Regions from separate parts of the Pseudactinotalea sp. HY158 genome, predicted to be linked through region 2. Evidence: predicted binding sites of a transcription regulator. Region 2 holds the regulator's gene; the other holds the start of a gene.
What was found. The regulator LexA, encoded in region 2, represses DNA repair genes until DNA is damaged. The targets are predictions, from matches to a motif close to TCGAACANNTGTTCGA.

Region 1 (15,308 bases), 830 kb from region 2:
TTGGTTCGGGGTGATCCGGGGCACGACTAAGTGACCTGGATTCTAGGGACGTGGATAGTTTACGCGATATCCGGCGGCGCCGCGACGAGCACCGCCGCGACCGCGCGCCGTCGCCGGCCGGGAGGCGTGTCCCGGCCGGCGATGGCGGTGGAGCGACTCAGGCGCCGGTCGTGTGCGACTGGTAACGCACGATCGCCGCGAACTCCTCGGCGTCGAGGCTCGCGCCGCCCACGAGAGCACCGTCGACATCCTCCTTGACCATGAGGGCCGCGACGTTGCCGGACTTGACCGACCCGCCGTAGAGGATCCGCACGGCATCGGCGGTCTCGGCCGAGTACAGCTCGGCGATACGCCCGCGAATCGCGGCGCAGACCTCCTGCGCGTCCTCGGGAGTGGCGACCTCGCCGGTTCCGATCGCCCACACGGGCTCGTACGCGATGACGCTGCGGGCCACGTCGCCGGCGGAGATGCCGGCGAGGGCGCCGTCGACCTGGGCGAGGGTGTGGGGCACGTGCTCGCCGGCCTTGCGCACCTCGAGGCCCTCCCCGACGCAGACGATCGGGGTGATGTCGGCCGCGAGTGCCGCCGTCGCCTTGGCGTTGACGACGGCCTCGTCCTCGCCGTGGTACTGACGGCGCTCCGAGTGCCCGATGACGGCGTAGCTCACGCCGAGCTTGCCGAGCATCGTCGCGGAGATCTCGCCGGTGTAGGCGCCGGAGGCGTGGGCGGAGATGTCCTGGGAGGCGTAGCCGATGCTCAGCTTGTCGGCGTCCACGAGGGTCTGGACCGAGCGCAGGTCCGTGAACGGCGCCGCGACGACGACCTCGACGGCGCTGAAGTCGTGCTTGACGTCGCCCAGGGTCCAGGCGAGTTTCTGCACGAGGTGCGTGGCCTGGTGGTGGTCCAGGTTCATCTTCCAGTTGCCCGCCATGAGCGGGGTACGGGTGGTGGCCACGTGGGCCCCCTTTCAGTGAGTGAGGACGTCGATTCCGGGCAGGGTCTTGCCCTCGAGGAACTCGAGGGAGGCCCCACCGCCGGTGGAGATGTGGGAGAAGCCGGCCTCGTCGAAGCCGAGGAGCCGCACGGCCGCGGCGGAGTCGCCACCGCCGACGATCGAGAACGCGCCGGCCGTGGTCGCCTCGACCATCGCGGCCGCGACGGCCTTGGTGCCGCCCGCGAACGCGGCGAACTCGAACACGCCCATGGGACCGTTCCACACGACCGTCTTGGCGTCGCGGATCGCGTCGGCGAACGCCACCGAGGCGTCCGGGCCGATGTCCAGGCCGAGCTGGTCCGTGGGGATCGCGTCGGCCGCCACGACGGTCGCCGGGGCGTCGGCCTTGAACTCGGGCGCCACGACGATGTCGGCGGGCAGCACGATCTCCACGCCGCGCTCGGCGGCGGTGGCGAGGTATCCGCGGACCGTCTCGATCTGGTCGGCCTCGAGCAGGGACTTGCCCACGTCGTGGCCCTGGGCGGCGAGGAACGTGAACACCATGCCGCCCCCGATGAGGAGCCGGTCGGCCTTGGTCAGCAGGTTCTCGATCACGCCGAGCTTGTCGGAGACCTTGGAGCCGCCGAGCACGACGACGTACGGCCGGGCCGGGTCCTCGGTGGCCTTGCTCAGCGCCGCGATCTCCTTGGCCACGAGCAGTCCCGAGGCGGCCGGCAGCAGCGTGGCGATGTCGTAGACACTCGCCTGCTTGCGGTGCACGACCCCGAACCCGTCCGAGACGTAGGCGTCGGCCAGGGCGGCCAGCTCGCCGGCGAGCTCGGCCCGGGCGGCCTCGTCCTTGGAGGTCTCACGGGCGTCGAAGCGGACGTTCTCGAGCAGGGCGACCTGGCCGTCGGCGAGACCGGCGGTCACCGCCCGGGCCGAGGGACCCACGAGGTCGTCTGCGAGAGTGACGGGCGCGCCGAGGAGCTCGCCGAGGCGGGCGGCGACGGGGGCGAGCGAGTAGGCCGGGTCGACCTGCCCCTTGGGGCGGCCGAGGTGGGCCATGAGGACGACCCGGGCTCCGGCGCCGGTGAGCGCCGTGATGGTGGGCAGGGCGGCGCGGATGCGGCCGTCGTCGGTGATGGTCGTGCCGTCGAGGGGCACGTTGAAGTCGGCACGGACGAGCACGCGCTTGCCGCGCAGGTCGCCGAGCGAATCGATGGTCTTCATGAATCCTCCGCATCAGTGCGCCCGCGGACCCCTCGAGGGATCCGCGGGCGCAGCGATCACTGGTTGGTCAAGCTGTGTGTCAGAGACCGGCGCCGACGAGCTTGGTCAGGCTGACGAGGCTCGTGGAGTAGCCCCACTCGTTGTCGTACCAGGAGACGACCTTGACCTGGTTCCCGCTCACCTTGGTGAGCTTGGAGTCGAAGATCGAGGTGTGCGGGTTCGAGATGATGTCGGAGGAGACGATGTCCTCGTCGACGTACTCGAGCACGCCGGCCAGCGGGCCCTCGGCCGCGGCCTTGACGGCGGCGTTGACCTCGTCGACGGTCACCTCGCGGTTCGCGGTGAACGTGAGGTCGGTGGCCGAGCCGGTGATGACCGGAACGCGCAGGGCGTACCCGTCGAGCTTGCCCTTGAGTTCGGGCAGCACGAGCGAGACGGCCTTGGCGGCGCCGGTGGAGGTCGGCACGATGTTCAGCGCGGCGGCGCGGGCGCGGCGCAGGTCACGGTGCGGGCCGTCCTGGAGGTTCTGGTCGCCGGTGTAGGCGTGGATCGTGGTCATGAGGCCACGCTCGATGCCGATCGCGTCGTTCAGGGCCTTGGCCAGGGGCGCGAGGCAGTTCGTGGTGCACGACGCGTTCGAGATGATGTGGTGGCTCGCCGGGTCGTAGCTGTCGGAGTTGACGCCCATGACGAACGTCGCGTCCTCGTTCTTCGCCGGGGCGGAGATGATGACCTTCTTGGCCCCACCGTCGATGTGGGCCTTGGCGGCGGTCGCGTCCGTGAAGAAACCGGTGGACTCGATCACGATGTCGACGCCCAGCTCGCCCCAGGGCAGGTTCTTCGGGTCCCGCTCGGCGAACGCGCGCACCTTGGCTCCGTCGACGATGATGTTCTCGTCGTCGTAGGTGACGTCGTCGCTCAGCTTGCCCTGCACGGTGTCCCACTTGAGCAGGTGCGCGAGGGTCTTGTTGTCGGTGAGGTCGTTCACGGCGACGACCTCGATGTCGGCGCCCGAGGCGACGACTGCGCGATAGAAGTTTCGGCCGATGCGGCCAAAGCCGTTGATTCCGACGCGGATGGTCACAGTTTTCCTCCTGGCGCGCACCCGGCGCGCAAAATAGCGTCCGATGGTCACTGCTGCACCGTGGGAAACGAGCGGGCTCGCGGGCACAGCAAAGGTGAGGACTACTCGGCTAGGGGCGCCATCGTCGTCCTCACGCCTCTTACTTTACTACGTCTTGGCGCGCCGCGGATACGGGTGCCGCGGAGTGAGACCGGAGTCTCACCCGCGGCGCGCGTCGATGCCGCACGTCGGGCCTACAGGTCGAGCATGTCGGGGGTCAGGCCCGCCTCGGTGTCGGGCACCCCGGACTCGTGCGCCCGCTTGTCGGCCATCGCCAGGAGACGGCGGATCCTCCCGGCGATCGCGTCCTTGGTCAGCGGGGGCTCGGAGAGTTGGCCGAGCTCCTCGAGGGAGGCCTGCTTGTGTTCGAGCCGCAGGGTGCCGGCCTGGCGGAGGTGATCGGGCACGTCCTTGCCGAGGATCTCGAACGCGCGCTGCACGCGGGCGCCCGCGGCGACGGCGGCCTGGGCGGATCGGCGCAGGTTCGCGTCGTCGAAGTTCGCGAGCCGGTTGGCGGTGCCGCGCACCTCCCGGCGGATCCGTCGCTCCTCCCAGGCGAGCACGGCCTCGTGGGCGCCCATCCGGGTGAGCATGGCGCTGATGGCGTCGCCGTCGCGGATCACGACCCGGTCGACCCCGCGGACCTCCCGGGCCTTGGCCCCCACGTCGAAGCGGCGGGCCGCACCGACGAGCGCGAGCGCGGCCTCCGGTCCGGGGCAGGTGACCTCGAGCGAACTGGACCGGCCGGGCTCGGTGAGGGAGCCGCGGGCGAGGAACGCCCCGCGCCAGGCGGCGACCGCGTCGGTGAGCGAGGCGGAGACCACCTGCGGCGGCAGGCCGCGCACGGGACGGCCGCGGGAGTCGAGGAGACCGGTCTGGCGGGCGAGGGCCTCGCCGTCCTTGACGACGCGCACGACGTAGCGGTTCCCGCGCCGGAGCGCGCCGCCGGAGACGACGATCACCTCACTCGCGTGCCCGTACACCTCGGCGATCGCGACCCGCAGCCGGCGCGCGGCGATCCCGGTGTCGAGTTCGGCCTCGATGACGATCCGGCCGGAGATGATGTGCAACCCGCCGGCGAACCGCAGGGTCGCGGCCACCTCCGACTTCCGCGCGGAGACCCGCTCGATCTGCAGCCGGGCCAGTTCGTCCTTGACGGTCGCCGTGAGCGACATGGCCGATGCCGGCGCGGTCATTCGGCGTGCTCCCCGACGTCGCCCATGGTCCGCTCGAAGGCGTCCCGATACGCGGCGGCCAACCGTAGATTGTCGTGCCGCGGGGTCCCGTCCCCGGCACTCACCTGGCGCAATAACACCCGAGCTCCTACTTCCTTGGCACTGTCGGCCAGGTCGTCCACGTCCTCCACCGCGCTGGGGTCGGCGATGATGACATCGATGTGCTGAGCGGGAGCGTACTCCCGGAACGACCGGACGTGATCGGCTGCTGAGAAGCCGGCGGTCTCCCCCGGCTGCGAGGCCAGGTTCAGCGTCAGGGCCAGTTTAGCGCGCGTGGCGCGCAGCGCATCGGCGAGCTCGGGCACGAGCAGGTGTGGCATGACCGACGTGTACCAGGAGCCGGGTCCGAGCACGACCCAGTCGCTGCGCCGGATCGAGGTCACGGCCTCCGGGCACGCGGGCGCGTCGGGCGGGCAGAGGCGCACCTGGTGCACCCGACCGGACGTCACGGCCACGCGGCTCTGGCCCCGGATCAGCTGGGTGCCGGGCCAGCCGGGGTGGCTGATCTCCGCCTCGATCTCGAGCGGCACGGCGGCCATCGGCAGCACCCGGCCGTCGGCGTCGAGGAGCCGAGCGATGAGGTCGAGGCCCGCCACCTGGTCGCCGAGCAGCTCCCACAGCGCGACGATGAGCAGGTTCCCCACCGCATGCCCGTTGAGCGGGCCCGAGCTGGTGAAGCGGTGCTGGAGCACGTCGCGCCAGGTCTGCCCCCAGTCGGACACGTCACACAGGGCCGACAGCGCCATCCGCAGGTCGCCCGGGGGGAGCACGTCGAGTTCCTGCCGCAGCCGCCCCGAGGAGCCGCCGTCGTCCGCGACCGTGACCACGGCCGTCAGGTCGGAGGTGAGGTGGCGCAGCGCCGAGAGCGTGGCGGCGAGCCCGTGCCCGCCGCCGAGGGCCGTGACCTTGAGCGGCGCCGGCCGCGTGGGCGGCGTCACCCCCGGGGGGAGGTGCCGGGGCGTGGCGGGCAGGCTCATTCCCGCCCCAGGTCCCGGTGGAGGGTGCGCACGCTCTGGCCCGCGGCGCGCAGCCCGGCGGCGATCGCCTCGGTGATGGCGACGGAGCGGTGCTTGCCGCCGGTGCAGCCCACCGCGATCGTCACGTACGGCTTCTGCTCGTGCACGTAGCCGTCGAGCACCCCGGCGAGGAGTTCGACGTACCTCTCGATGAACACCTCGACGCCGCTGCGGCCGAGCACGTAGTCGCGCACCGGGGCGTCCTTGCCGGTGAGGTTGCGCAGTTCCGTGACCCAGTACGGGTTGGAGATGAAGCGCACGTCGACCACGTGGTCGGCGTCGAGCGGCAGCCCGTACTTGAACCCGAAGGAGACGACGTTGATCCGCAGCGCCCGGTCGGTCTCGCCGGCCACGACGTCGCGGACCATCCGGGCCAGGTCGTGCACGGACAGGTCCGTCGTGTCGATCGTCACGTCGGCGCGGGTGCGCAGGTGGGCGAGCAGGGTGCGCTCGTGGGTGATGCCGTCGAGCATCCGACCCTGCCCCTGGAGCGGGTGGGGGCGCCGGTTCGACTCGTAGCGGCGCACGAGCTCGGAGTCGTCGGCGTCGAGGAAGACGATCCGGTAGTCGATGTTCTGGGAGCGCAGGTCGGCCAGCGCGCCCACGAGGTCCTCGAAGAACTGGCCCGAGCGCACGTCGACGACGGCCGCGAGCCGGTGCACGCCGCCGGAGCCCTGGCTCATCATCCCCGAGAGCACGGCGAGCAGCTTCGGCGGCAGGTTGTCGACGACGTACCAGTCGAGATCCTCGAGCACGGCGGCCGCCCGGGAACGGCCCGCGCCGGACATGCCGGTGATGATGATGATCTCGGGGCGGACGTCCGGCACCGGGGCCGCCTGCTGCTCGAGCACCGGGACGCCGGTGGGCACGGTGAGCGGGTTGGACGGGTCACTCGGGGCGGTCATGCCCCCAGGATGTCACGACGGAGGCGCGGACGGGCCCGCGTGCAGCGCCACCACGATGGCCTGGGCGAGCGCAGGCCCGATTCCCGTCACCGTGGCCAGTTCCTCCGGGGTGGCCCGGCGCAGCGCCCGGACGGAGCCGAACGCCGCGAGCAGGGCCCGCTGCCGCGCGGGGCCGAGCCCGGGCACGGCGTCGAGCTCCGAGCGGGTCATCCCGGTCGAGCGCCGCTTGCGGTGGTGGGTGATGGCGAACCGGTGCGCCTCGTCGCGGAGGCGTTGGAGCAGGTAGAGGCCGGGGGCCGTGCGCGGCAGCACGACCGGATAGTCGTCGTCGGGGAGCCAGACCTCCTCGAGCCGTTTCGCGAGACCGACGAGGGCGACGTCCGTGATCCCCAGCTCGTCCAGGGCGCGCGCGGCGGCCGCGACCTGCGGCCGGCCGCCGTCGACGACCACGAGGTTGGGCGGGTAGGCGAATCGGCGTGCGCGCCCCGGCCCGGCGGCCTCCGTGCCTGTGGACGACGCAGCCTCGCCCGGGGCGTCCGGCTCGCCGCCCGTGGCGGCCGATTCGCTGGCCCGGGCGGCGGCCTCCTCCTCCTCGGTGAGCACCCAGCTGCCGTCGCTGCGGGCCGGGCTGCCGGAGTGGTCGCGCAGGTAGTGCCGGAACCGGCGGGTGATCACCTCGGCCATGGCCTCGGTGTCGTCGCGGGCACCCTCGCCGTCCGCGCCGCGGATGTTGAACCGGCGGTATTCGCCCTTGCGGGGCAGGCCGTCCTCGAACACGACCATCGAGGCCACCTGGTTGGTGCCGCCGGTGTGGGAGACGTCATAGCACTCGATCCGCAGCGGCGAGGTGTCCAGGTCGAGGTGCTCCTGCAGGTCCGCGAGCGCCTGCGAGCGGGCCGTCAGGTCGCCGGCGCGGCGGGTCTTGTGCAGCGCGAGGGCGTGGTCGGCGTTGCGACGCACGGTCTCGGCCAGGGCCCGCTTGTCGCCGCGCTGCGGGGTGCGGATGCGCACCTTGGCGCCCCGCTTGGCGGTGAGGAAGCGTTCGAGCTCGGCGTGATCGGTCGGCTCGGTGGGGACGAGGATCTCCTTCGGGGTGGCGTCGCGGTCGCCGGCCGGGGCGTCCCCGTAGACCTGCAGGAGCAGGATCTCGACGAGTTCGGCCTCCGAGGCGTCCTCGACCCGCTCGGTCACCCAGCCGCGCTGGCCGCGCACCCGGCCCTCCCGCACGTGGAACACCTGCACGGAGGCCTCGAGGTCGTCGGCGGCCATCGCGAAGATGTCGGCGCTCGTGCCGTCGGAGAACACGACGGCGTTCTTCTCGACCACCTTGGTCAGCGCGGCCAGGTCGTCGCGGAGCCTCGCGGCCCGCTCGAAGTCGAGCTCCGCCGAGGCCTCCCGCATCTCGGCCTCGAGCCGGCGCGTGTACGGTCCGGTCGCCCCGGCCATGAAGTCGCAGAACTGCTCGGCCAGGTCGCGGTGATCCTCGGGGCTGATCCGGCCCACGCACGGCGCCGCGCACTTGTCGATGTAGCCGAGCAGGCACGGCCGGCCCGACTGCTCCGCGCGCCGGTACACCCCGGCCGAGCAGGAGCGGATCGGGAACACCCGCAGCAGCAGGTCGACGGTCTCCCGGATGGCCCACGCGTGGGAGTACGGCCCGAAGTAGCGGGTGCCGGGCTTCTTCGCTCCGCGCATGACCTGCGCGCGCGGGATCGTCTCGCCCATGGTGACCGCGAGGTAGGGGTAGGACTTGTCGTCGCGGTACTTGACGTTGAACCGCGGGTCGAACTCCTTGATCCACGCGTATTCGAGGGTGAGGGATTCCACCTCGGTGGCCACGACGGTCCACTCGACGCTCGCGGCCGTGGTGACCATCTGGAAGGTGCGCGGATGCAGGCCGGCGGGATTCTGGAAATAGGAGGAGAGCCGCTGCCGGAGCGACTTCGCCTTGCCCACGTAGATGACTCGGCCGACCGCGTCGCGGAACTTGTACACCCCGGGCTCGGCGGGGATCTCCCCCGCCTTGGGGCGATAGGTGGACGGATCGGCCATACCCGACAGCCTAGTTCGCGCTAGCGTGTGGTCATGAGCGGCGTGCACTCCTACACGGTGAACGTGCTGTGGACCGGGGCCGGGACGTCCGGCACCGAGTCCTATACCTCCTACGCCCGCGACCACGAGGTCGTGGTCGCCGGGAAGCCCGCGATCGAGGGGTCCTCCGACCCGGCCTTCCGCGGCGACGAGTCCCGCTACGCCCCCGAGGAGCTCTTCGTGGCCTCCCTCTCGCAGTGCCACATGCTCTGGGCGCTGCAGATGGCCGCCCGCGCCGGCGTGCGGGTGGTGGGCTACTCCGACCGGGCGATCGGCGCGATGCGCATCCAGTCGGTCGGCGGCGGCCAGTTCATCGGCGTGACCCTGCATCCCCAGCTCACCGTCGCCGACGAGGTGGACGAGGAGGCCGTGGCCCGCATCCACGCCGACGCCCACGCGTACTGCTTCATCTCCCGCTCGGTCAACTTCCCCGTGCGGATCTCGCCGGTGACCACGATCGTCGCCGCGCCCGAGCAGCCCTGAGCCACCGGCGGGCCTCACCCGACCAGCATCCTCGATGATCCCCGAACACGGTGTTCCCCGAACACAGTGGTCCCCGAACACAGAGAGCGGACATGATCCCATGAACGATTCCAAGCAGGGCGAGGCCTGGTACGAGGAGTTCAAGGTCGCGGGCGACAATCTCGTGGCGAAGGTCAAGGAGCTCGTCGCCGAGGGGAACGTGCGCCGGGTCTACATCAAGAACGACTCGGGGCGCACGCTGCTGGAGATCCCGCTCACGGCCGGGGTCGCGGTCACAGCGGCCGCCGCGATCCTCGCCCCGGTGCTCGTGGCCGTCGGCGCCGTCGCGGCGCTGCTCACGAGCGTGACCGTGGGCGTCGAGCGGGTCGGCACGAGCGAGGGCGACGCACCCGCCGACCCGGACGACGAGGCGGACCTAGGCCACTCCTAGCGTCACTGGCCGCTCAGCGACTCGAACCCGTCAGGCTGTGGCCGTCTCGATCTTCTGCGCCTTCGACGAGGCACCCGCCTCGTGAGCCTCACCGCTCGGCGCGAGCCGCTCCCTCACTGAGGCGGTGACATGCGCTCGGCGGCGGGGTCAACCTGGACCACAATGTGACACGAAGCGGTCCGAGCGCTGAACGAATATCCGGACTCGAGGCACTGACCGACCTGCGCGGGCATCCGCTGACCCCGAATATCCTGGCTAGCCTGACCCGGCCGGTCGAACGGTAGATCGTGCACCGAAATCCGCCGGGGGCGGTGCCAGAAGCACCATTCGGTAGGCGAAGTCAGGCCGGAAGGTCATCCTCAGGCCGTGGCGGCCTTGACCTTCGCCGCCTTCGCCTTCACGGCCGCCGCGGACTTGCGCGCGGAGCGCGCCTTCGGGCGGGCGAGGGCCGCGACCGGGGTGACGGGCTTGAGCTCGGGTGAGGAGCCGGCGTCCAGAATCTCGGCGATGAAACGGCCGGTGTGACTCGCGGGCACGGCGGCCACCTGCTCGGGCGTGCCCTGGGCGACCACCGTGCCGCCGCCGTCGCCGCCCTCGGGCCCCATGTCGATGAGCCAGTCGGCGCTCTTGATCACGTCGAGGTTGTGCTCGATCACGATCACGGTGTTGCCCTTGTCGACGAGCCCCTCGAGCACGTGCATGAGCTTGCGCACGTCCTCGAAGTGGAGCCCTGTGGTGGGCTCGTCGAGCACGTACACGGTGCGCCCGCTCGAGCGCTTCTGCAGCTCGGAGGCGAGCTTGACCCGCTGGGCCTCCCCGCCGGAGAGGGTCGGGGCGCTCTGCCCGAGCCGCACGTACCCGAGGCCGACGTCCACGAGGGTGGTGAGGTGGCGGGCGATCGCCGGCACCGCCGCGAAGAACTCGGCCGCCTCGGCGATCGGCATGTGGAGCACGTCGGCCACGGACTTGCCCTTGAAGTGCACCTCGAGGGTCTCCCGGTTGTAGCGCGCGCCGTCGCAGACCTCGCACGGCACGTACACGTCGGGCAGGAAGTTCATCTCGATCTTCAGGGTGCCGTCGCCGGAGCAGGCCTCGCACCGGCCGCCCTTGACGTTGAAGGAGAATCGGCCCGGCGTGTAGCCGCGCACCTTCGCCTCCTCGGTCTCGGCGAAGAGCCGGCGCACGTGGTCCCACACCCCGGTGTAGGTGGCCGGGTTCGAGCGGGGGGTGCGCCCGATCGGGCTCTGGTCGACGTGCACGACCTTGTCGAGGTTGTCGATCCCCGTGACCCGCTTGTGCCGCCCGGGCACGAGCCGGGCGCCGTTCAGCTCGTTCGCGAGCACCTGGTAGAGCACCGTGTTCACCAGGGTCGACTTGCCCGAGCCGGACACGCCGGTCACCCCGATGAAGCAGCCGATCGGGAACTTCACCGTGATGCCGCCGAGGTTGTTCTCCCGCGCCCCCTCGACCGTGATCCACCGGTCGGGATCGGGCCGGCGACGCGCGTCGGGCAGCTCGATCCGCCGGCGGCCGGCAAGGTAGGCGCCCGTGAGCGACTCGGTGTTCGCGAGCAGGCCGGCGACGTCGCCCGAGTGCACGATGTGTCCGCCGAGCTCACCGGCACCGGGCCCGATGTCGACGATGTGGTCGGCGGTGCGGATCGTGTCCTCGTCGTGCTCGACCACGATGAGCGTGTTGCCGAGGTCCCGCAGCCGCGTCAGCGTGTCGATGAGGCGGCGGTTGTCGCGCTGGTGCAGCCCGATCGAGGGCTCGTCGAGCACGTAGAGCACGCCCACGAGCCCGGACCCGATCTGGGTGGCGAGCCGGATCCGCTGCGCCTCGCCGCCGGAGAGCGTGGCGGCCGCCCGGGCGAGGGTGAGGTAGTCGAGGCCGACGTCGAGGAGGAACCCGAGGCGGGCGTGGATCTCCTTGAGCACCTGGGCCGCGATCGCCGCCTCCCGCTCCCCCAGGGTCAGCTCGTCGAGGAAGACCTTGGCCGAGCGGATCGGCAGGTGCGTGAGCTCGGCGATCGACTTGCCGCCGACGGTCACGGCAAGCACCTCCGGCTTGAGCCGCGTGCCCCGGCACACGGGGCACGGCACCTCGCGCATATACCCCTCGTACTTCTCCCGCGACCACTCGGATTCGGTCTCGCCGTGCCGGCGCTGGAGGAAGTCGATCGCGCCCTCGAACCCGGTGGAGTACTGACGCTCGCGCCCCCACCGGTTCTTGTAGCGCACGTGCACCTTGTGATCCTTGCCGTAGAGCACGGAGTCCTTCGCGCGCTGCGGCAGGGCGCGCCACGGGGTGGTCATGGAGAAGCCCAGGTCGTCGGCGAGGGCCGTGAGCACCCGCTCGAAGTATTGACTGTTCGTGGACGCCCACGGCGCGACCGCGCCCTCCGCGAGGCTCAGGTCCTCGTCCGGAACCACGAGCTCCGGGTCGACCTCGAGCCTGGTGCCGATGCCCGTGCACTCCGGGCAGGCGCCGTAGGGGGCGTTGAAGGAGAACGTGCGCGGCTCGATCTCGTCCAGCGCGAGCGGGTGCTCGTTCGGGCACGCCCGCTTCTCGGAGAAGCGCCGTTGCCGGCCCTCGTCGCCGGGGTCGAGGTCGACCAGGTCGATGATCACGAGGCCCTCGGCGATGTCGAGCGCGGTCTCCACCGAGTCCGTGAGCCGGCGCCGGATGTTCTCCCGCACGACGAGCCGGTCGACCACCACGCTGATCGTGTGCTTGATGTTCTTCTCGAGTACCGGCGGCTCGGCGAGGGAGATCGTCTCACCGTCGACCTGCGCGCGGGAGTAGCCGCGGGTCTGCAGGTCACGGAACAGGTCGGCATACTCGCCCTTGCGGCCCCGCACCATCGGCGCGAGCACCTGGAACCTCGTGCCCTCGGGCAATTCGCGCAGCTGGTCCACGATCTGCTGCGGCGTCTGCGCGGTGACCCGTTCCCCGCACACCGGGCAGTGCTGCGTGCCGGCGCGGGAGTAGAGCAGCCGCAGGTAGTCGTACACCTCGGTGATCGTGCCCACCGTCGAGCGGGGGTTCCGGTTCGTCGACTTCTGGTCGATCGACACCGCGGGCGAGAGCCCCTCGATGAAGTCGACGTCCGGCTTGTCCATCTGCCCGAGGAACTGGCGCGCGTACGCGCTGAGAGATTCGACGTAGCGGCGTTGCCCCTCCGCGAAGATCGTGTCGAACGCCAGCGACGACTTACCCGAACCGGACAGGCCCGTGAAGACGATGAGCCGGTCCCGGGGAAGCTCGATGCTGACGTTCTGGAGGTTGTGTTCACGCGCGCCGCGAACCACGAGGGAGTCACTCACGGCGTCCATGGTAGACGCCCGAACGCGGCTCGTACAGCCGTTCGAACCTCGTGTGCCTGCTTGCGGCGGTCACCGCACCGGCCGCGCCCCGGGTCGCGAGGACGGGAGTAGCATCCGGATCGTCATCGGTGGGGCGGTCCGCCCCGCCCTCCACGCAACGCTTTCGAATGGACGACGCAGCTCATGTTCGTAGTCACGTACACCTATGACCCGGTCACCGCCGAGACGGCCGACCGGGTGCGCCCCGACCACCGCGCGTTCCTCGCCGCCCTCGCGGCCACCGGTGAGCTCGTGGCCTCGGGGCCGTGGCTCGACGGAGAGGCGGGAGCGCTCATCCTTCTGCGCGCCGACTCCCGCCAGGCGGTGCTCGACCTCCTCGAGGCAGATCCGTTCCGTGCGGCCGGCGTGATCGCCGAGCGCACGGTGCGGGAGTGGAACCCGGTCATCGGGGTCTTCGCCGAGTAGCCACTCCGGCCGCGGCGCCGTCGAAGCAGCGTCAGGCCCGAGACACCGTGAGGCGCCCTTCAGCGCCGCCTTCGACGACCGAACGAGCCACTCTCTCTCGTGGCTGCGGCCCCACCGCGAAGACGGTTCACGCCAGGCTGGCTCGGCGCAGGGTCACAGTCCGGAGGGCGGCGACGGGGGCCGATCGGCGAGGATGGCCTCGAGGTCGGCCTCGCTGGGGTCGACGTCACTGTCGGCATTGCCGTATTCGTAGTCGAGGGCGTCCATGAAGGCCTCGTCGAGGTCGTCACGGCGAGCCCGCGAGTCCGGTCCTGCCGCAGTGTTCGGGTGACCCCGGTGAGCTTCGAGATCCGTGCGAGCGGCGGGGTTCTCGCGTGCGCCGAGCGCCGTGTCGGCCTCGAGTCCCGGGGCCTCCTCGAGTCCCGGGAGAGTCTCGTTGCCCGGAAGAGTCCGATGAGCCGGGCGATCCGGGCGAGCCGGGCGATCCGGGCGATCCAAGTCCGGCTCGCGGCCGGAAACGGCGCCGAGCGCCTGGAGGTCCGGGAGCGCCTCGTGGCTCTGGGGTGCGCCGGGCCCCTGGAGGCCCTGGAGCGCACGGAGGTCACGGCGGTGCCAGGCCTGGTCGGTGACCTCGGTCGTGCCGGTCGGGGTGCGTAGGAACCGTAGGCCCATGGGGCCGCTCCAGTAGTAGGTTCCGGGTCCGAGCGTGACGTAGGACCAGGAGCCGCGTCCCTGCGGCTGCCCGGGATGGTTGTGGGTCTTCCAGCGATGGTGCCGGCGGCACAGGCTCGCGAGGTTGCAGGTGCAGGTGGGCCCGCCGGCCGGGTCGCCCTGGGCATCGGTCTTCCAGGGGTCGATGTGGTCGGCATCGCAGGCCCGCGCCGGGCGGGCGCACTTGGGGAAGGCGCAGGTTCGATCGCGTAGGTGGAGGTGGTCCTTGATCACGTCTCCGGCGGCATAGCCGGTCACTTCGTGTTCGGTTTCGAGGTCGATGACCGGACGCACGAATATCTGCGGCCCCCACGACCCACCAGACCCGCGCGGCCCACCGGACCCCCACGGCCCACCGGACCCGCGCGGCCTATCAGAGCCCCGTGGTCCGTCAACGGGCGCGCTGTCGGGCATGGCCGCGTCGTGGGGCGCGGTGAACATGGCCGCGACCTCGGCGGCGGTGATCACGAGCCCGGGCGGGATCCCCGGCCCCTCAATGCGCACGGGTTCACGGGCCAACCGCCCCGCGACATAGGCCGGACCGGTGGCGTGCTCGGGACAGGCCGTTCCTGCCGCGCCCGCGCAGGAGCCATCGACAGACGCGCCGCCGGCGGGCAGGCCGCCGTGATGGTGATCGGGATGATCAGGGGATAGGCCGCCGGGCCGGCGATCGGGACAGGCCGCGCCGGCTACGTGTTCGGGATCGGCCGTGCGCGGCGGATCAGAGCACGATCCACCGGCGGATAGGCCACCGTGATGACGATCGGGATGATCAGGGGATGGGCCGTCGGGATGACGATCGGGTGGTCGGCTTCCAGAATGAGGATCGGGTCGGTCGGGTGGCCTGCCGTCGGGCCAGAATGCGGAGGCGTTCATGTGCAGGTACATGACGACCTTCGCCCGCGGCACACCCCGACCCGACCACGCAGGCCCGCAGGACACACCACCGCCCGCAGCGGTGGCAGGCGCCTCGCCGGTCGGGTCCGCCGCAGCTCCGGCCGCCGCCGCTCCGGGCGCGCCTCCCACGGCTGGACTCGCGCCCGTGCCCGCGGCCATGACGTTGGTGCCGCCCGTGCAGTCCGGCGCCCCCGCCGCCGGTCCCTGAGCCTGCCGGGTCCCCCGGGCCTGCTGAACCTGCTGGTCTGGCTGCCCTGCGGTGAGGTCGAGGGCGTCCTGTCGGGCCGGTTTGGGGTGGTGGGTGGCGGCGATGATGCCCTCGAAGGTGAGGGAGCGTCGGGCATCGAGGACCTCACCGGATCCGGCGGCCTTGAGTTGCGCGGCCCCGAAGACCAGGCTCTGCTCCAGATCGAGGGCCGCGAACGTGGACACGATCGCGTCGATGCGGCCGGTGCCGTC
Region 2 (15,308 bases):
CGAGCTGGCCGAGCTCCTCGGGGCCGACGACTCCCTCGACCGTGAACACTCGCGCCGGGAGGCCGCCCGGCGGGCGGAGGCGGTGGCCTATGCGCAGGAGATGCTCAGCGCCTCGGGCGCCGGCGGCGGCATGGTGAGCGCCGAGATGCTCGCCGACCGATTCGACGGGGGCGCCGCCGTGGGCTCCCTCGCCGACCGGGCCCGCGCAGACCGGCAATGGACCTACGGGCACGTCGTCATCGACGAGGCGCAGGAGCTGTCGGCGATGGCCTGGCGTGCCGTGCTGCGGCGCAATCCGTCCCGGTCGATGACCGTGGTCGGCGACGTGGCCCAGACCTCCACCGCCGCCGGTGCCCGCAGCTGGGGCGAGGCGCTCGACTCCCGCCTGCGCGACGGCTGGCGGCTCGAGACGCTGAGCGTCAACTACCGCACCCCGGCCTCGATCATGGCGGCGGCCCACGCGGTGGCCGCGGCGGCCGACCCCGCCCATCCCCCCGCCACGCTCACCTCCGCCCGAGACGTCGAGGGGGCGCTGCGTCGTCATCACGCCCTCGACGCCCCCGCCACCACGGCCGCGGTGGTCGCGGCGATCCCCGCGGACACCGGCGCGATCGCGGTCATCGCGCCCGCCACACTCGTGGCGGACGTGGCCCGGACGCTCGGTGTGAGTCTCGACGGCGACCTGCGCGACCCTGTGGTGGTGCTCACTCCCGGGCAGGCGAAGGGCCTCGAATTCGATCACGTCGTGCTGGTGGAGCCGGCCCGGATCCAGCGGGAGGGGCACGGGCCGGGCGACCTGTATGTGGCGATGACGCGGCCGACCCGGCACCTCGACGTCGTCCACAGCGAGGAGCTGCCGGCCGGGCTCGCCTGACCGGCGGGGCGCGAGCGGGCGCCGTCCACTGCGTGATATCCGTTTGGTCCGATCGGCGGGATGGGTCATGATAGACGACGTGGTCAAGGCACTCCTTCTCGAAAGCATCCATCCGTTCGCGCGGGAATCCCTCGAAAAGGCCGGGGTGGAGGTGACCACCGCCAAGGGGGCGCTCGACGAGGACGAGCTCATCTCGGCACTGTCCGGGGTGCAGCTCCTCGGTATCCGGTCGAAGACGCACCTGACGTCGCGCGTGATCGCCGAGTCGCCCGACCTGCTCGCGGTCGGCGCGTTCTGCATCGGCACGAACCAGATCGACCTGCAGGCCGCGGCCGAGGCCGGCGTCGCCGCGTTCAACGCCCCGTTCTCGAACACCCGCTCCGTGGTCGAGCTGGCGCTCTCGGAGATCATCGCGCTGACCCGCCGCCTGACCGAGAAGGACAAGGCGCTGCACGCCGGCGTCTGGGACAAGTCCGCCACGGGCTCGCACGAGGTGCGCGGGCGCACCCTGGGCATCGTGGGCTACGGCAACATCGGCACCCAGCTGTCCGTCGTGGCCGAGGCGCTCGGCATGCGCGTCATCTTCTACGACACGGCCGAGAAGCTCGCCCTGGGCAACGCCCGGCGGATGACCTCGCTGGAGGACCTGCTCGCCGAGGCGGACGTGGTCACGCTCCACGTCGACGGCCGCCCGGGCAATGCCGGGATGTTCGGCCCGCCGCAGTTCCGCGGGATGAAGGACGGCTCGATCTTCCTCAACCTCTCCCGCGGGTTCCTCGTGGACTACGCGTACCTGCGCGAGGAGATCCTCTCCGGCCGACTCGCGGGCGCGGCGGTCGACGTCTTCCCGACCGAGCCGAAGGTGCAGGGCGACGCGTTCGACTCGGAGCTGCGCGACCTGCCCAACGTCATCCTCACCCCGCACGTGGGCGGCTCGACCGAGGAGGCGCAGGCCGATATCGGCAAGTTCGTCTCGGCGAAGCTGCGCGACTACTTCACGCTGGGCACCACGAACCTCTCCGTCAACGTGCCGGCGCTCGTGCTCGAGACCCCGCGGGGGTCGAACGTGCGCGTGACGCACCTGCACCGCAACGTTCCCGGCGTGCTGGCCGGCATCAACCAGGTGCTCTCGACCGCGGGCGCGAACATCGAGTCCCAGGTGCTCGGGACCGTGGGCCACCTCGGCTACGCGGTGACCGACGTCTCCTCCCGGCTCGCGGCCGAGGCCGTGGCGGGCATGGAGCAGATCGACGGCACCATCCGGGTGCGCGTGCTCACCCCCGCCGGCGCCTGAGTCGCCCGGAGCGGACACACACAGCGGGGACGCCCGACCACCCGGGGGGTGGCCAGGCGTCCCCGCTGGTCTGCGGCAGGTGGCGCTCAGCCGGACTTGCGGCGGAACATCCGCCTCCCCTCGGCGCCGGTCACCTCCGAGCCGTGGATCGACCCGGTGTTGGAGCGGCCGTCGGCCCGCGCATGCTCGGTCTCCTTCTTCCGTTCGAGCGCTGCGCGCATCTTCGCCTTCGCGTCGGCGTATTCGTCCTGGTTCTCAGCCATCTGAGCCTCCTAGTGACCTGTCTGTACCGGGGTCCGGCTGACCCACTCCCCCCAGCTTGCCAAGGACGGTCGCGGCTGCCCAGCTTATTGACGGCGTGGCCCGCGTCGGCCCGGCCGCGCCCGGGTCGGCCGGGACCGGATCGGACCGGATCGGCCCGGATCACTCGGGGCCCACCCCCGATCGGTGCCGATAGGGTCGGGGCATGTACACCCCCGCAGCTGATCGATATGACCGGATGCCCATGCGTCGCGCCGGACGCAGCGGCTTGGACCTCCCAGCGATCTCGCTGGGCCTGTGGCAGAACTTCGGCGACAACACGCCGCTGCAGCGCCAGCGCGACATCATCCTGCACGCGATCGACCAGGGGATCACGCAGATCGACCTGGCGAACAACTACGGACCGCCGCCGGGGTCGGCCGAGCGCAACTTCGCCCGAGTGCTCCACTCGGACCTCGCCGGCCTGCGCGACCAGCTCGTCGTCACGACGAAGGCCGGGTACGACATGTGGCCCGGGCCCTACGGCCAATGGGGCTCCCGCAAGTACCTGCTCGCCTCGCTCGACGCCTCCCTCGACCGACTCGGCCTGCCGTACGTCGACATCTTCTACAGTCACCGATTCGATCCGAACACGCCGCTGCGGGAGACGATGGGGGCCCTCAAGACCGCGGTCGACTCGGGCCGGGCGCTGTACGCGGGGATCTCCTCGTACTCGGCGACCCGCACTCGCGAGGCCCTGGCCGTCTGTGCCGACATCGGCCTCGACCTGCTCGTGCACCAGCCGTCCTACTCGATGCTCAATCGCTGGATCGAGGAGCCCGACACCTCGGGCGAGAGCGTCCTCGACGTGCTCGGGTCGGCGGGCATGGGCTCGGTCGTGTTCTCCCCGCTGGCACAGGGACTGCTCACCGGAAAGTACCTGCACGGAGTCCCGGAGGGCTCTCGGGCCGCGCGGCACGGTTCGCTCCGCTCCGAGCATCTCAGCGAGCAGAATCTGACGGCGATCCGTTCACTCCACGAGGTGGCTCAGGCGCGCGGCCAGAGCCTGGCGCAGATGGCGATCGCCTGGGTGCTCCGCGACCCGCGCGTGACCACCGCCCTCGTGGGCGCCTCGAGCGTGGAGCAGCTGAGCGACACGCTCGGTGCGCTGGCGAACCTGGACTTCACGGCGGACGAACTCGAGCGCATCGACCGCTTCGCGCGCGACGGCGACATCAACATCTGGGCCCGCTCGAGCGACGCCTGAGGGCGTCACCGCCGCGCTGCGGCGAGAGCCGATCAGGGGGTCTCGGGCGCGGGCTCGTCTCGTTCTCGTCGCAGCGTGGAGATCGCGTCCTCGAAGTCCGTGAGGGAGCTGAAGCCCTGGTAGACGCTGGCGAAGCGCAGGTAGGCCACCTCGTCGAGATCCCGGAGCGGGCCGAGGATCGTCAGGCCGACCTCGTGCGCGTCGATCTCCGCGGCCCCCGTGCTGCGCACCGCCTCCTCCACCTGCTGGGCGAGCAGCGCGAACTGATCCTCGCTCACCGGGCGGCCCTGGCAGGCCTTCCGCACGCCGGCGATGACCTTGTCACGACTGAACGGCTCGACCGCGCCGGAGCGCTTCATCACCGACAGGCTCGTCGTCTCGAGCGTGGTGAAACGCCGACCGCAGTTGGGGCATTGACGCCTGCGCCGAATCGAGGAGCCGTCCTCGGCGGTTCGCGAATCGACGACTCGCGAGTCGGGGTGTCGACAGAATGGGCAATGCACCCGTGCACCATCCCTTCGAATCACATATCTGTAACTCCGGGAAACGCTACGGGTTCCACCCCGCCGGTGCAAGTGGAGTTCCGCCCCGCCGGTGCACGTCGGGCTCCGCCCCCGGTGCACGTCGGGCTCCGCCCCGCCGGTGCACGTGGCCGCGGTGGCATGCTCAGCCCGCCGCCACGGGGACGAGGAGGCTCTGGCCGCCGGTGAGGGCGGAACCGTCGAGGGAGTTGAGCGCGCGGATCTCCTCCATGAGCGGCCGCAGGTCCGCGCCCGGCTCGGCCACGGCGCCGGCGATCTGCCAGAGACTCTCGCCGGACTCGACCGTGACGACGTCGGTCGCCGCGGGCACGTCTCCGCCGGACTGCACGAGGCCACCCACGAGCGATCCGAGTCCGACCGCCAGGGCGAACCCGGCGCCGACCAGGACCCGCTGGCCGCGGACGGTCAGCTGGGAGAAGCTCCGCCGGCGCGCGGGGCTCGCCGCGACGGAGTGCGTGGCTACCGAGTGCGTGGCTACCGAGTGCGTGGCTGCCGCATGTGACAGCGACCGCGGCGCAGACGAGGGCACCCGCGCCGGAGCCCGCGTAAGCGTCGGCGTCGGCTCGATCCGGCCGACCGGCCGGTTGACGATGCGGCCGACGGGCCGGGAGACCACGAGCGAGAGCGCCTCTCCCACGTGCTGGTGGAGCCCGGTCCGAACGGCCGGGGCGGCCTCACGTCGAGGCTCGACGGGCGCCCGGGTCGGGAGCGGGGTGGTCACGGGTGCGGTCGCGGGGACGGTGGTGGAACGATGCGGGAGCGACCGGATCGGGAGCCGGGCGGCGACATCGCCCGCTCCGCTCCCGCGGCCGGGAGCACGGTCCTCGGCCCGCTCCGGCGATTCGCTCCATTCGGGCAGGAGCACCATGTGGGCCCGGCGGGAGCGGCGCGCGGGGTCGGTCGGGCGGGGTCCCCGCTGCGGGACTGCGGCGGGGAGTGGGCGGCCGGCACGGTGGGGCTTCGTTGAAGCTAGAACACTCATCGTCGTTCCTCTCGAACGTCCGTTCGTCGTACGCTTGTACGAAGATAACAGGAAGCCCGGCCGATGTCGACACGCGGTTCGAACATATGTTTGGCGAACCGGTGTCTGCGGCCGTAGGCTGATCAACATCACGACCAAGCTGAGCACCGACCACCGACATCCGATCGACCCGTTCGGATCTCCGGCGCCGGGAGGTTCGCGGCGTGGCCACGCCCCGGTCCCGGGCCCCCGGCCGGAACGGAACGAAGGAGAGTCCATGAGCCCCACCGCCGAGACCGGGCGCCCCGCCGCCGATCTGACCGAACGGCAGGCGCGGATCATGGCGTGCATCCGCGACTCCCTGAGCGAACGCGGCTACCCGCCCACGATGCGCGAGATCGGCGAGGCCGTGGGACTCGCCAGCCCGTCGTCCGTCAAGTATCAGCTCCAGGTGCTCGAGGAGAAGGGTCTCCTCCGACGCGACCCGATCGCGACCCGGGCGATCGAGCTCATCGATCCCGACGGTTCCGTCGGCACGGACGCGGCGGACGCCCCCTCGACCGAGGGCGCGCCGACCTTCGCCACGAACGAGGGCGCCGTGACGGTCGAGCCCTCCTTCGTGCCGGTCGTGGGACGAATCGCGGCGGGCGGGCCGATCCTGGCCGAGCAGGCCATCGACGACGTCTTCCCCCTGCCGAAGCAGCTCGTCGGCGACGGCGAACTCTTCCTTCTCAAGGTGGTGGGCGACTCGATGATCGAGGCCGCCATCTGCGAGGACGACTGGGTCGTGGTCCGGTCACAGTCCGTGGCCGAGAACGGCGAGATCGTCGCCGCCATGATCGACGGCGAGGCCACGGTCAAGACGCTGCGGCACGCGGACGACGGCCGCTGGCTCCACCCGGCGAACCCGAACTACTCCCCCATCGACGGCACCCACGCGGTCATCCTCGGGCGCGTCGTCGCGGTTCTGCGCGCACTCTAGCCGCCCGTTTCTTCGCGCCGGCCCCCCCGCTCCTGCTGGGGCGCGGGGACGAGGCTCAGGAGCCCTCGCGCAGCCGGGTGAGGGCGGCCCGCACGAGCGCAGGGTCGGTCGTGGGCCACAGCGGAGGCAGGGACGCCGCGAGGAAGCTGCCGTAGCGGGCGGTCGCGAGCCGCGGGTCCAGGACCGCCACGACGCCGCGGTCACCCACCCCCCGGATGAGCCGACCGGCCCCCTGGGCGAGCAGGAGGGCTGCGTGCGCGGCCGCCACCTGCATGAAGCCGTTGCCGCCGCGGGCCTTGACGGCGTCGGAACGCGCCGACATGACCGGGTCGTCCGGCCGCGGGAACGGGATGCGGTCCATGAGCACGAGTCGGCACGTGTCCCCCGGCACGTCGACCCCCTGCCACAGGGTGAGCGTGCCGAAGAGGCAACTGGCGTCGTCCTCGATGAATCGACGCACGAGCGAGCCGATGGAGTCCTCGCCCTGGACGAGGATCGGCACCTCGAGCCGTTCGCGCATGACCTCGGCCACGGCCTCGGCGGCCCGGCGCGAGGAGAACAGGCCGAGCGTGCGCCCGCCGGCCGCCGTGATCAGCTCGGCCACCTCGTCGAGGAGCTGGTCGCTCGGGCCCTCTCGCCCCGGTGGCGGCAGGTGCTTGGCCACGTAGACGATGCCCTGGGCGCGGTAGTCGAACGGCGAGGCGACCTCGATTCCCTCGTAGTCGCCGGCGAGGCCGATCATGGCGGCCACCGGCTCGAACCGCCCGCCGAGGGTGAGAGTGGCGGAGGTGCACACGACCGCCTTCTCCCCGAGCAGCTCCCCCGCGATCCGCCCCGCGACCTCGAGCGGGGCGACCATGATCCGGGGAGCCTCGCCGGCCTGTCGGGGCGCCTCGCACCAGACCACATCACGGTTCTCGGCGATCGAGTCCGACAGGAGTCGGTCGGTCACCTCGGCGAGTTCGACGAGGGCGGAGCGGGCCATGAGCGTGCCACCCTGGTCGCCCTTCCCCGCGCCGCGACTCTCCCGCAACGCGGTGAGCACCTCGCGGGTGCCGGCGTCGATCGCGCGGGCCGCCGCGTTCACCTCGATCGGCAGCCCGCGGGGCCATCGGCCCGGCTGCGCGTGGGCCAGCGCCTCCCGCAGGGCCGCGGCCCCCTCGTCGAGGGCGGTCGTCGCCAGGCCCGCGTGTCGGCGCGCGAGCCGGGCGACCCGCTCGACCGCCGCTCCGGAGAGCTCGACCGTCGCCTGGGAGGTGACCCGGGACGGCAGTTCGTGCGCCTCGTCGATGATGAGCACATCGTGCTCCGGCAGGGCGCGCGGGGAGCCCGAGGCCGCGACCCCGAGCATGGCGTGGTTCGTGATCACGACGTCGGCCTCCCGCGATCGCCTGCGCGCCGCCTCGGGGAAGCACTCGTCGAGGAGTGGGCACTTCTGACCGAGGCACTCGAGCGCGCTGATCGAGACCTGCCGCCAGGCCCGGTCGCTCACGCCCGCGGGCAGGTCGTCGCGATCCCCGGTCTCGCTCGTGGCGGCCCAGTCGCGCAGCCGGAGCACCTGGGCGGCGAGGCCGCTCCGCTCCCGGCCGCCCTCGCCCGGGTCCGACTCCCCGGCGGGCGGCGCATGGTCCTCCGCCCGCAGGCCCTCGCTCGAGAACAGCGCCTCCTCCTCATCGGGGTAGCCGCCGGCGAGCTTGTGCTTGCACAGGTAGTTGTGCCATCCCTTGAGGAGCGCCACCTCGGGTGCGCGGCCGGCCGCGGCGGTGACGACCGGCTCGAGCCGCGGGAGGTCGACCCCGACGATCTGTCGTTGGAGCGCCAGGGTCGCCGTGGACACGACGGCCCGCTCCCCGGTCCGGATCGTGTGCAGCAGCGTCGGCAGCAGGTAGGCGATGGACTTCCCGGTGCCGGTGCCCGCCTGTACGAGCAGCCGGCCGCCCCCGGCGACGGCGGCCGAGACCGCCCGGGCCATCTCGTGCTGGCCCTCCCGCCGGGATCCGGCCATCGCCGAGACGACGGAGTCGAGCACCTCGTCCACGTCTGCGCCACTCACCCGCCCATCCTCCCAGGTTCGCGGTCGGCGCGAACGTGCGTCCACGGATCGTCCCCGCCGGGGGCCCAAGAGCGTTAGGATGTCCTGTTAACGATGTCAATCGCTTGATTCCGGCCATCTCGCCACCTGGCTCCGGTCGGAGCACACCAGAAAGGATCGTCCGCCATGACGACTGCCGGGCCCTCCCACTCACGTCGACGGGGCACGTCGCGGCCCACGATGCACGATGTCGCTGCATTCGCGGGCGTGAGCCACAAGACGGTCTCCCGGGTAGTCAACGGTGATCCCTACGTCAGTGACGACATGCTAGCGCGCGTGACCGCCGCGATCGATGCCGTCGGGTATCGCCGCAACGAGTTCGCGCGCCAGCTGCGCCAGGGCTCCACGAACACGATCTCGTTCGTCATGGAGGACGTCTCCGACCCGTTCTACTCGGTGGTCACCCGTGCCGCGGAGGAGGTCGCCGCGGCACGCGAGGTCTTCCTCGTCGCGGCCTCCTCCGAGGGGGATCCCGCCCGCGCCGTCGGGCTCGTCAACACCTTCAACGGCCGCCAGGTCGAGGGACAGCTCCTCACCCCGACCGAGGGCATCGAGTCGGAGGGGTTGGCGACCGAGCTGCGCATGGGCGCCCCGCTCGTGTTCATCGACCGGCCGGTGCGCGGGCTCGAGGCCGACACGGTGCTCGCCGACAACGCGGGCGGCACCCGCCTGGCCACCGAGCACCTCCTCGCCCACGGCCACCGGCGGATCGCCTACCTCGGCGACAACCCGTCCCTGTACACCGCGCGGGAGCGCGCCTCCGGCTACCGCGCCGCCCTCGAGGCCGCAGGCGCCGGCGTCGACGAGCGCCTCATCCACCTCGGCACCCCGAACGTGGCGGAGGTCGACGCCGTGCTGGCCCGGTTGCTCGACCTCGATCCGGCTCCCACGGCGCTCATCACGGGCAACAACCGGCTCACCCATGCCGCGCTCCGCACGGGCCGGCGGATCCTGCAGCGACTCGCACTCGTCGGGTTCGACGACTTCGAGCTGGCCGACGTTCTCGACCCGCCCGTGACCGTCGTGGCGCAGGATGCGAGCGGGATGGGGCGCCGTGCGGCCGAGCTGCTCTTCGATCGGATCGCGGGCGACTCGCGGCCGCCGGAGAACGTCACGCTGCCCGTGCGTCTCATCGAACGGGGTTCGGGCGAACGCCCCCCGGCGAGCGTCTAGCCGCGTCGCCGGGGCGGCCCGCAGGCGTCAGGACGACGCCTGGGTCGCCTTCCGCAGATCGGTCGCCAGCGCCTCGTCGACCCGGGCGACGAGGTGGGTGCCCTCGGCGTCGTGCAGCTCGCTGAGCACCTCCCCGGTCGTGTACGCCCGGTGCACGAGGTCGCCCCGGTCGTAGGGCACGACGAGGTCGACCTCGATCCGCGGCCGCGGGAGGTCCGCGGCGATCCGCTCGCGCAGCTCCTCGATCCCGGCGCCCGTGGCCGCGGAGACGATGATCGCCCCGGGCTCGGCGGTGCGCAGTCGGGCCAGGGTCTCCGGTTCGGCGAGGTCGGCCTTGTTGAGCACCACGAGCTCCGGCAGGTCGGCGGTCCCGGGGATGTCGCGCAGCACGTCCCGGACGGAGACGATCTGGCCCTCCGGGTCCGGGTGCGCCGCGTCGACCACGTGCACGACGACGTCGGAGAGGCCGACCTCCTCGAGCGTCGATCGGAACGCCTCGACCAGTTCGGTGGGCAGGCTCCGCACGAAGCCGACGGTGTCGGCGAGCGTGTACTCGCGCCCGTCGGGAGTGCGCGAGCGGCGCACCGTCGGATCGAGGGTCGCGAACAGCGCGTTCTCCACGAGCACCCCGGCGCCGGTGAGGCGGTTGAGCAGGGAGGACTTTCCCGCGTTCGTGTAGCCGACGATCGCCGCCGAGGGCACGGCGCCCGCGCGCCGGTGCTGACGCTGGGTCTCCCGGGCCGGGGCCATCGCGGCGATCTCGTGGCGCAACTTGGACATCCGCGAGCGGATCCGTCGGCGATCGAGCTCGATCTTCGTCTCACCGGGGCCGCGGGAGCCGATCCCCTCGCCGCCGGCCGCGCGGCCGCCCGCCTGCCGCGACATCGATTCGCCCCAGCCGCGCAGCCGCGGCAGCAGGTACTCGAGCTGGGCGAGCTCGACCTGGGCCTTGCCCTCTCGGGACTTGGCGTGCTGGGCGAAGATGTCGAGGATGAGGGCGGTCCGGTCGATCACCTTGACCCGGACCACGTCCTCGAGCGCGCGCCGCTGGGAGGGAGCCAGCTCGGAGTCGACGATCACGGTGTCCGCCCCCGTCTCGCGCACGATGTCGGCGAGTTCCCGGGACTTGCCCGAGCCGAGATAGGTGGCCGGGTCCGGATGCGGGCGCCGCTGCAGCACCCCGCCCCGCACGGTCGAGCCCGCGGTCTCGGCGAGCGCGGCGAGCTCCCGGAGCGAGACCTCGGCGGCCTCGGTCCGGCCGGAGGTGTAGATCCCGGCGAGGACGACCCGCTCGAGCCGCAGCTGCCTGTTCTCGACCTCGGTGACGTCCTCGAGCTCGGTCGAGAGCCCGCCGATCCGGCGGAGGGCCGCGCGTTCCTCGACGTCGAACTGGTCGCCGTCGTAGTCGGTGTGCTCGGCCGCCCGCTCCTGCAGGGCCGTTCCGGACCGGGCGAGGATCCGGGCGACCAGATCCTCGGCGCGCTGGTGGTCGCTCACCGGTGCCGGGCTGCCGGAGTGGTCGGCACGGGCGGTGGTGCCACGGTCGTGACCAGGTGCGGGCATATCATCCTTCGAGTGGGGTGGAGTGGTGTTCTCCACTCTCGCACGCTCCAGGTCGCGGGCCAAGGTGATTTCGCTGCGAGCGCGCGCCCGCGCGGGCCTATCCTGTTCTGCGTGTCGCACTACTTCAGCTCAGAGCCCCCCGCCCGGTCGCGTGAACGCGAGGTGCGGGTGGTCCTGCGGGGGCGCCCGATGACGGCCGGCACCGCGGCGGGGGTGTTCTCGGGGGGCCGACTGGACCCCGGCACGGCGGTCCTCCTCCGCGAGGTCCCGGACCCGCCGGCGAGCGGCCTCGGTGTGGACCTGGGCTGCGGGTGGGGGCCGATCGCGCTGGCGATGGCCGATGCCGCGCCGGGGCTGCGGGTCGTGGGGATCGACGTCAATCCCGCTGCACGGGCGTTGACGGAGGCGAACGCCCACCGCAACGGACTCGCGGTCGAGGCCCGCGCGCCCGAGGAGTTCGCCGGCCCCGCCCCGATCGACGTGCTCTGGTCGAACCCGCCGATCCGGGTGGGCAAGGCGGTCCTGCACGAGATGATGCGCACGTGGCTGCCCCGGCTCGCGCCCGCCGGCGAGGCCTACCTCGTGGTGAACAAGAACCTCGGCTCGGACTCGCTGCACCGCTGGCTCGAGCAGGAGCTGCCGGTGACGGTCGCGCGGGTCGCCAGCCACAAGGGCTTCCGGGTGTTGCGGGTGCGCCCGGCGCGCACCTGAACCGTCCCGATCCGGGCACCCTCCGGCGAGCGGGGGCCGGGCGGGCACGGGACGTCGGCCCGATCGGACCCGTTCAGGCCTGCTGGACCGGTTGAGCCGGCTGGGCCTTCCATGCGATCGTGGCGGGGAAGACGATCTCCTCGGCCACCTCGACCGACCGCGACGGGTGCACGATGACGCGCTGGGACCCGCCGGGGGTGAGCACGACCCACTCGGCAGCCGCCTCCGCACCGAGCCAGTGGCGCACGGCGACCGTGGCCGCCGCGGCGGCGTAGTCGTCGCCGAGCAGCTCCGCGCCGTCGGCGGTGGCGAGCCGGACCTGCGCCGCCCCGATCCGCTCGGAGCCGGTCACCGCGCCGCCGGCGCCGATCACCTCGACGTCGCGCTCGCCGAGCGGGACCACGAACGCGAGGCTGCCGGTGCCGTCCGTGGCGGGCTCGACGCGGGTGGGTGCGCTCAGATCCAGGCCGGCGAGCTCGTCGGCGGACTCGAGGGCGACGATCGTGTGGGTGGCGCCCACGTCGAGTTGGAGACCGGGCCGCGGCTCGTCGAGGCCGCTGACGGCGACGGTGGCGTTGAAGCCCTCGTCGAGGGTCTTGGTGCCGCCGAGGCCGCGCCAGGCGCCGACGGTGATCCCGTACTGACCGTCCCGGTAGGTGACGTAGTGGCGGCCGGCGTCCGAGAGCAGGGCGATCGTGTCGCCCTCCCCCGCACTCACCTCACCGCTGGTGTGCAGGTAGGCGGCCGCGACGCGCAGCACGCCGGTCGAGACGACGGCGGGCCCCCCGCTCGGGGAGATGGCCGAGACGAACCAGGCCGGGCCGGACTTCCCGAGCACGGAGCTGAGCACGAGCCGGATGATGCCCGTGGCGCCGATCCCGCGCACCGGATCGGTCACGGCCCGCACCGAGGCGGCACTCAGCTCGCCGGTTCCGTCGCGGTCGCAGTGCACGAGATAGGCCCGGGCGGCGCCGTGGGCCTTCGTCAGGTCGATCATCGGGGCCCGCGCGGGCGCGGGGCCGGTCTCGTCGATGAGGGTGGGATCGGTGCTCATGGGCAGAGCCTATGCGCTCGGCGGGCCAGGTCCGAACCGGGTTCGAGCCAGGTCACGCGCGGGTCCCGCCGGAACCACTTGAGCTGGCGGCGCGCCAGTTGCCGGGTGGCGAGGGCGACCTGGTCGCGCGCCTCCTCGACCCCGAGTTCGCCGCGGACGACGCCGATCGCCTGGGCGTATCCGACCGCCCTCGCCGCGGTGGGTCCGCCGGCCAGGCCGCGGGCGAGCAGCTCCTCGGTCTCCTCGACCAGGCCGGCGGCGAACATCGCCCGCGTGCGCCGCCCGATCGCATCCTCGAGGTCGACGGCGGGCACGGCGATGCCGAGCTGAACCGCCTCGATCTCGTACGTATACGTCGGCAGCCGGGCCGAGAAGGGCTCCCCGGTCAGCTCGATCACCTCGAGCGCCCGCACGATGCGGCGGGTGTTGGCACGGTCGATCCGCTCGGCGGCGGCCGGGTCCGCCCGGGCCAGCTCGTCGTGGAGCAGGCCCGGACCGAGCTCGTCGGCGCGGGCCTGGATGCCGGCGCGCACGGCCTCGTCGGTGCCGGGAAAGGAGATGCGGTCGAGCAGCGCCCGCACGTAGAGCCCGCTGCCGCCGACGACGATCGCTCGCCGCCCGGCGGCCGCGATCCTGCCCAGGTCCGCGCGGGCATGCCGCTGATACGCGGCCACGCTCGCCTCGTCGGTCACCTCGAGCACGTCGAGCTGGTGGTGGGCGATGCCCCGACGCTCGGAGGCCGGCACCTTGGCCGTGCCGATGTCCATCCCCCGGTAGAGCTGCATCGCATCCGCGTTGACGATCTCGCCGTCGAGCGACTCGGCCAGATCGAGCGCGAGGTCGGACTTGCCCGTCGCCGTCGGGCCGACGATCGCGACGACGCCTCCGGCCGGCCGGATCGCGGGGGCTCCCGCCCGGCCCATCACCGGGCCATCACCGGGTCCATCACGGGCCGTCACCGGGCCGGCGGGAGGGCGGGCATCCCGAGCCCGACGGGACGCGGCCCCGCGGGTTCCGCCTGTGCGGCCGCGACGGCGTGGCGGGCCCGCTCCCACGCGTCGCCCGCACGGGTGCGCCGCAGCGCGAACGTCCCTCCGGCCGGGCCGGAGTCCGCGATGAGGTGGTGGGGGGCCGCGTGGGTGATCGTGGCGGTGACGAGGTCCCCGGGGCGGGGGCGACGGTCGGCGGGGAGGGCGGCGACGTCGGGGGGAAGCCCCACGTGCACGAGCCGGTTGTCGGGGGCGCGACCGGACACGCGCGCGGTCGCCGCGTCCTTGCGGCCGTCCGAATCGGCGAGCAGGACCTCGACCGTGCGGCCCACCTGGGCCGCGTTCTCCTCGCCCGAGATGCGCTCCTGCAGGGCGAGCAGCCGGCGGTAGCGGTCGGCGACGACGTCCGCGGGCACCTGATCGGGCATCGTCGCGGCCGGCGTGCCGGGGCGCGGGGAGTACTGGAAGGTGAAGGCGGAGGAGAACCGAGACCGCTCGACCACCTCGAGGGTGGCCTGGAAGTCCTCCTCGGTCTCGCCCGGGAACCCGACGATCAGGTCGGTGGTGATGGCGGCGTCCGGGATGCGGGCGCGGACGCGGTCGAGGATGCCGAGAAACTTGGCCGAGCGGTACGACCGGCGCATCGCCCGCAGCACCCGGTCGGAACCGGACTGCAGGGGCATGTGCAGGGTCGGCATGACGGCCGGGGTCTCGGCCATCGCCTCGATCACGTCGTCCGTGAACGCCGCCGGGTGCGGGGAGGTGAAGCGGAGCCGCTCGAGGTGCTCGATGCGGCCGCACGCGCGCAGCAGCTTCGCGAACGCCCCGCGGTCGCCGAAGCCGACGCCGTAGGAGTTGACGTTCTGGCCGAGCAGGGTGACCTCGATGGCCCCCTCGGCGACCACCGCCCCGACCTCGGCGAGCACGTCACCGGGCCGGCGGTCGCGCTCCTTGCCACGCAGGTGCGGCACGATGCAGAAGGCGCACGTGTTGTTGCAGCCGACGGAGATGGAGACCCAGGCCGAGAAGGCGCTGTCGCGTTTCGTGGGCAGCGTGGAGGGGAAGGTCTTGAGCGCCTCCTCGATCTCGACCTGGGCCTCCTCGTTGTGCCGGGCCCGTTCGAGCAGCACCGGCAGGACGTCGATGTTGTGGGTGCCGAAGACGACGTCGACGTAGGGTGCGCGCTCGACGATCCCGGCCCGATCCTGCTGCGCGAGGCAGCCACCGACGGCGATCTGGAAGCCCGGCCGGCGCTTCTTGATGGAGGCGAGCTGTCCCAGGTTGCCGTAGAGCCGGTCGGAGGCGTTCTCGCGCACCGCACAGGTGTTGATCACGACGACGTCGGCGCCGTCGACCTCGCCGAGGAGCGAGCCCGCACCCGCGGTCGGGGCCTCGACATAGCCGGCGTCGGTGAGCAGCCCCGCCATCCGCTCCGAGTCGTGCTCGTTCATCTGACACCCGAGGGTGCGCACGAGGTAGGTGCGGGGCCGGCCGCGGTCACCCGCCCCCTCGGCGGGGAGAGCGGCCGGGGAGTCGAGCGGCGGGGCTGCTGGAGAGGTCACGGGA

Region 1: the regulator LexA is predicted to act here: its motif matches at 12,806-12,821, upstream of uvrA (excinuclease ABC subunit UvrA).

What each region holds. Positions count from the first base shown of each region.
Region 1 is NZ_CP045920.1:1,489,403-1,504,710, reverse strand. Features, by position in the region: gene tpiA (triose-phosphate isomerase) at 158-955, opposite strand; gene pgk (phosphoglycerate kinase) at 968-2,167, opposite strand; gene gap (type I glyceraldehyde-3-phosphate dehydrogenase) at 2,247-3,251, opposite strand; gene whiA (DNA-binding protein WhiA) at 3,485-4,465, opposite strand; gene yvcK (uridine diphosphate-N-acetylglucosamine-binding protein YvcK) at 4,483-5,502, opposite strand; gene rapZ (RNase adapter RapZ) at 5,499-6,446, opposite strand; gene uvrC (excinuclease ABC subunit UvrC) at 6,459-8,498, opposite strand; gene GCE65_RS06650 (OsmC family protein) at 8,532-9,020, shown strand; gene GCE65_RS06645 (DUF4342 domain-containing protein) at 9,121-9,450, shown strand; gene uvrA (excinuclease ABC subunit UvrA) at 9,810-12,785, opposite strand; gene GCE65_RS06635 (YciI family protein) at 12,960-13,241, shown strand; gene GCE65_RS06630 (HNH endonuclease signature motif containing protein) at 13,395-15,308, opposite strand, start outside.
Region 2 is NZ_CP045920.1:2,320,569-2,335,876, forward strand. Features, by position in the region: gene GCE65_RS10245 (hypothetical protein) at 1-137, shown strand, start outside; gene GCE65_RS17100 (hypothetical protein) at 101-874, shown strand; gene serA (phosphoglycerate dehydrogenase) at 942-2,168, shown strand; gene GCE65_RS16275 (DUF5302 domain-containing protein) at 2,255-2,431, opposite strand; gene mgrA (L-glyceraldehyde 3-phosphate reductase) at 2,635-3,675, shown strand; gene nrdR (transcriptional regulator NrdR) at 3,708-4,178, opposite strand; gene GCE65_RS16280 (LysM peptidoglycan-binding domain-containing protein) at 4,342-4,938, opposite strand; gene lexA (transcriptional repressor LexA) at 5,456-6,160, shown strand; gene GCE65_RS10275 (ATP-dependent DNA helicase) at 6,216-8,213, opposite strand; gene GCE65_RS10280 (LacI family DNA-binding transcriptional regulator) at 8,433-9,425, shown strand; gene hflX (GTPase HflX) at 9,453-10,988, opposite strand; gene GCE65_RS10290 (class I SAM-dependent methyltransferase) at 11,100-11,699, shown strand; gene GCE65_RS10295 (hypothetical protein) at 11,773-12,753, opposite strand; gene miaA (tRNA (adenosine(37)-N6)-dimethylallyltransferase MiaA) at 12,750-13,676, opposite strand; gene miaB (tRNA (N6-isopentenyl adenosine(37)-C2)-methylthiotransferase MiaB) at 13,709-15,304, opposite strand.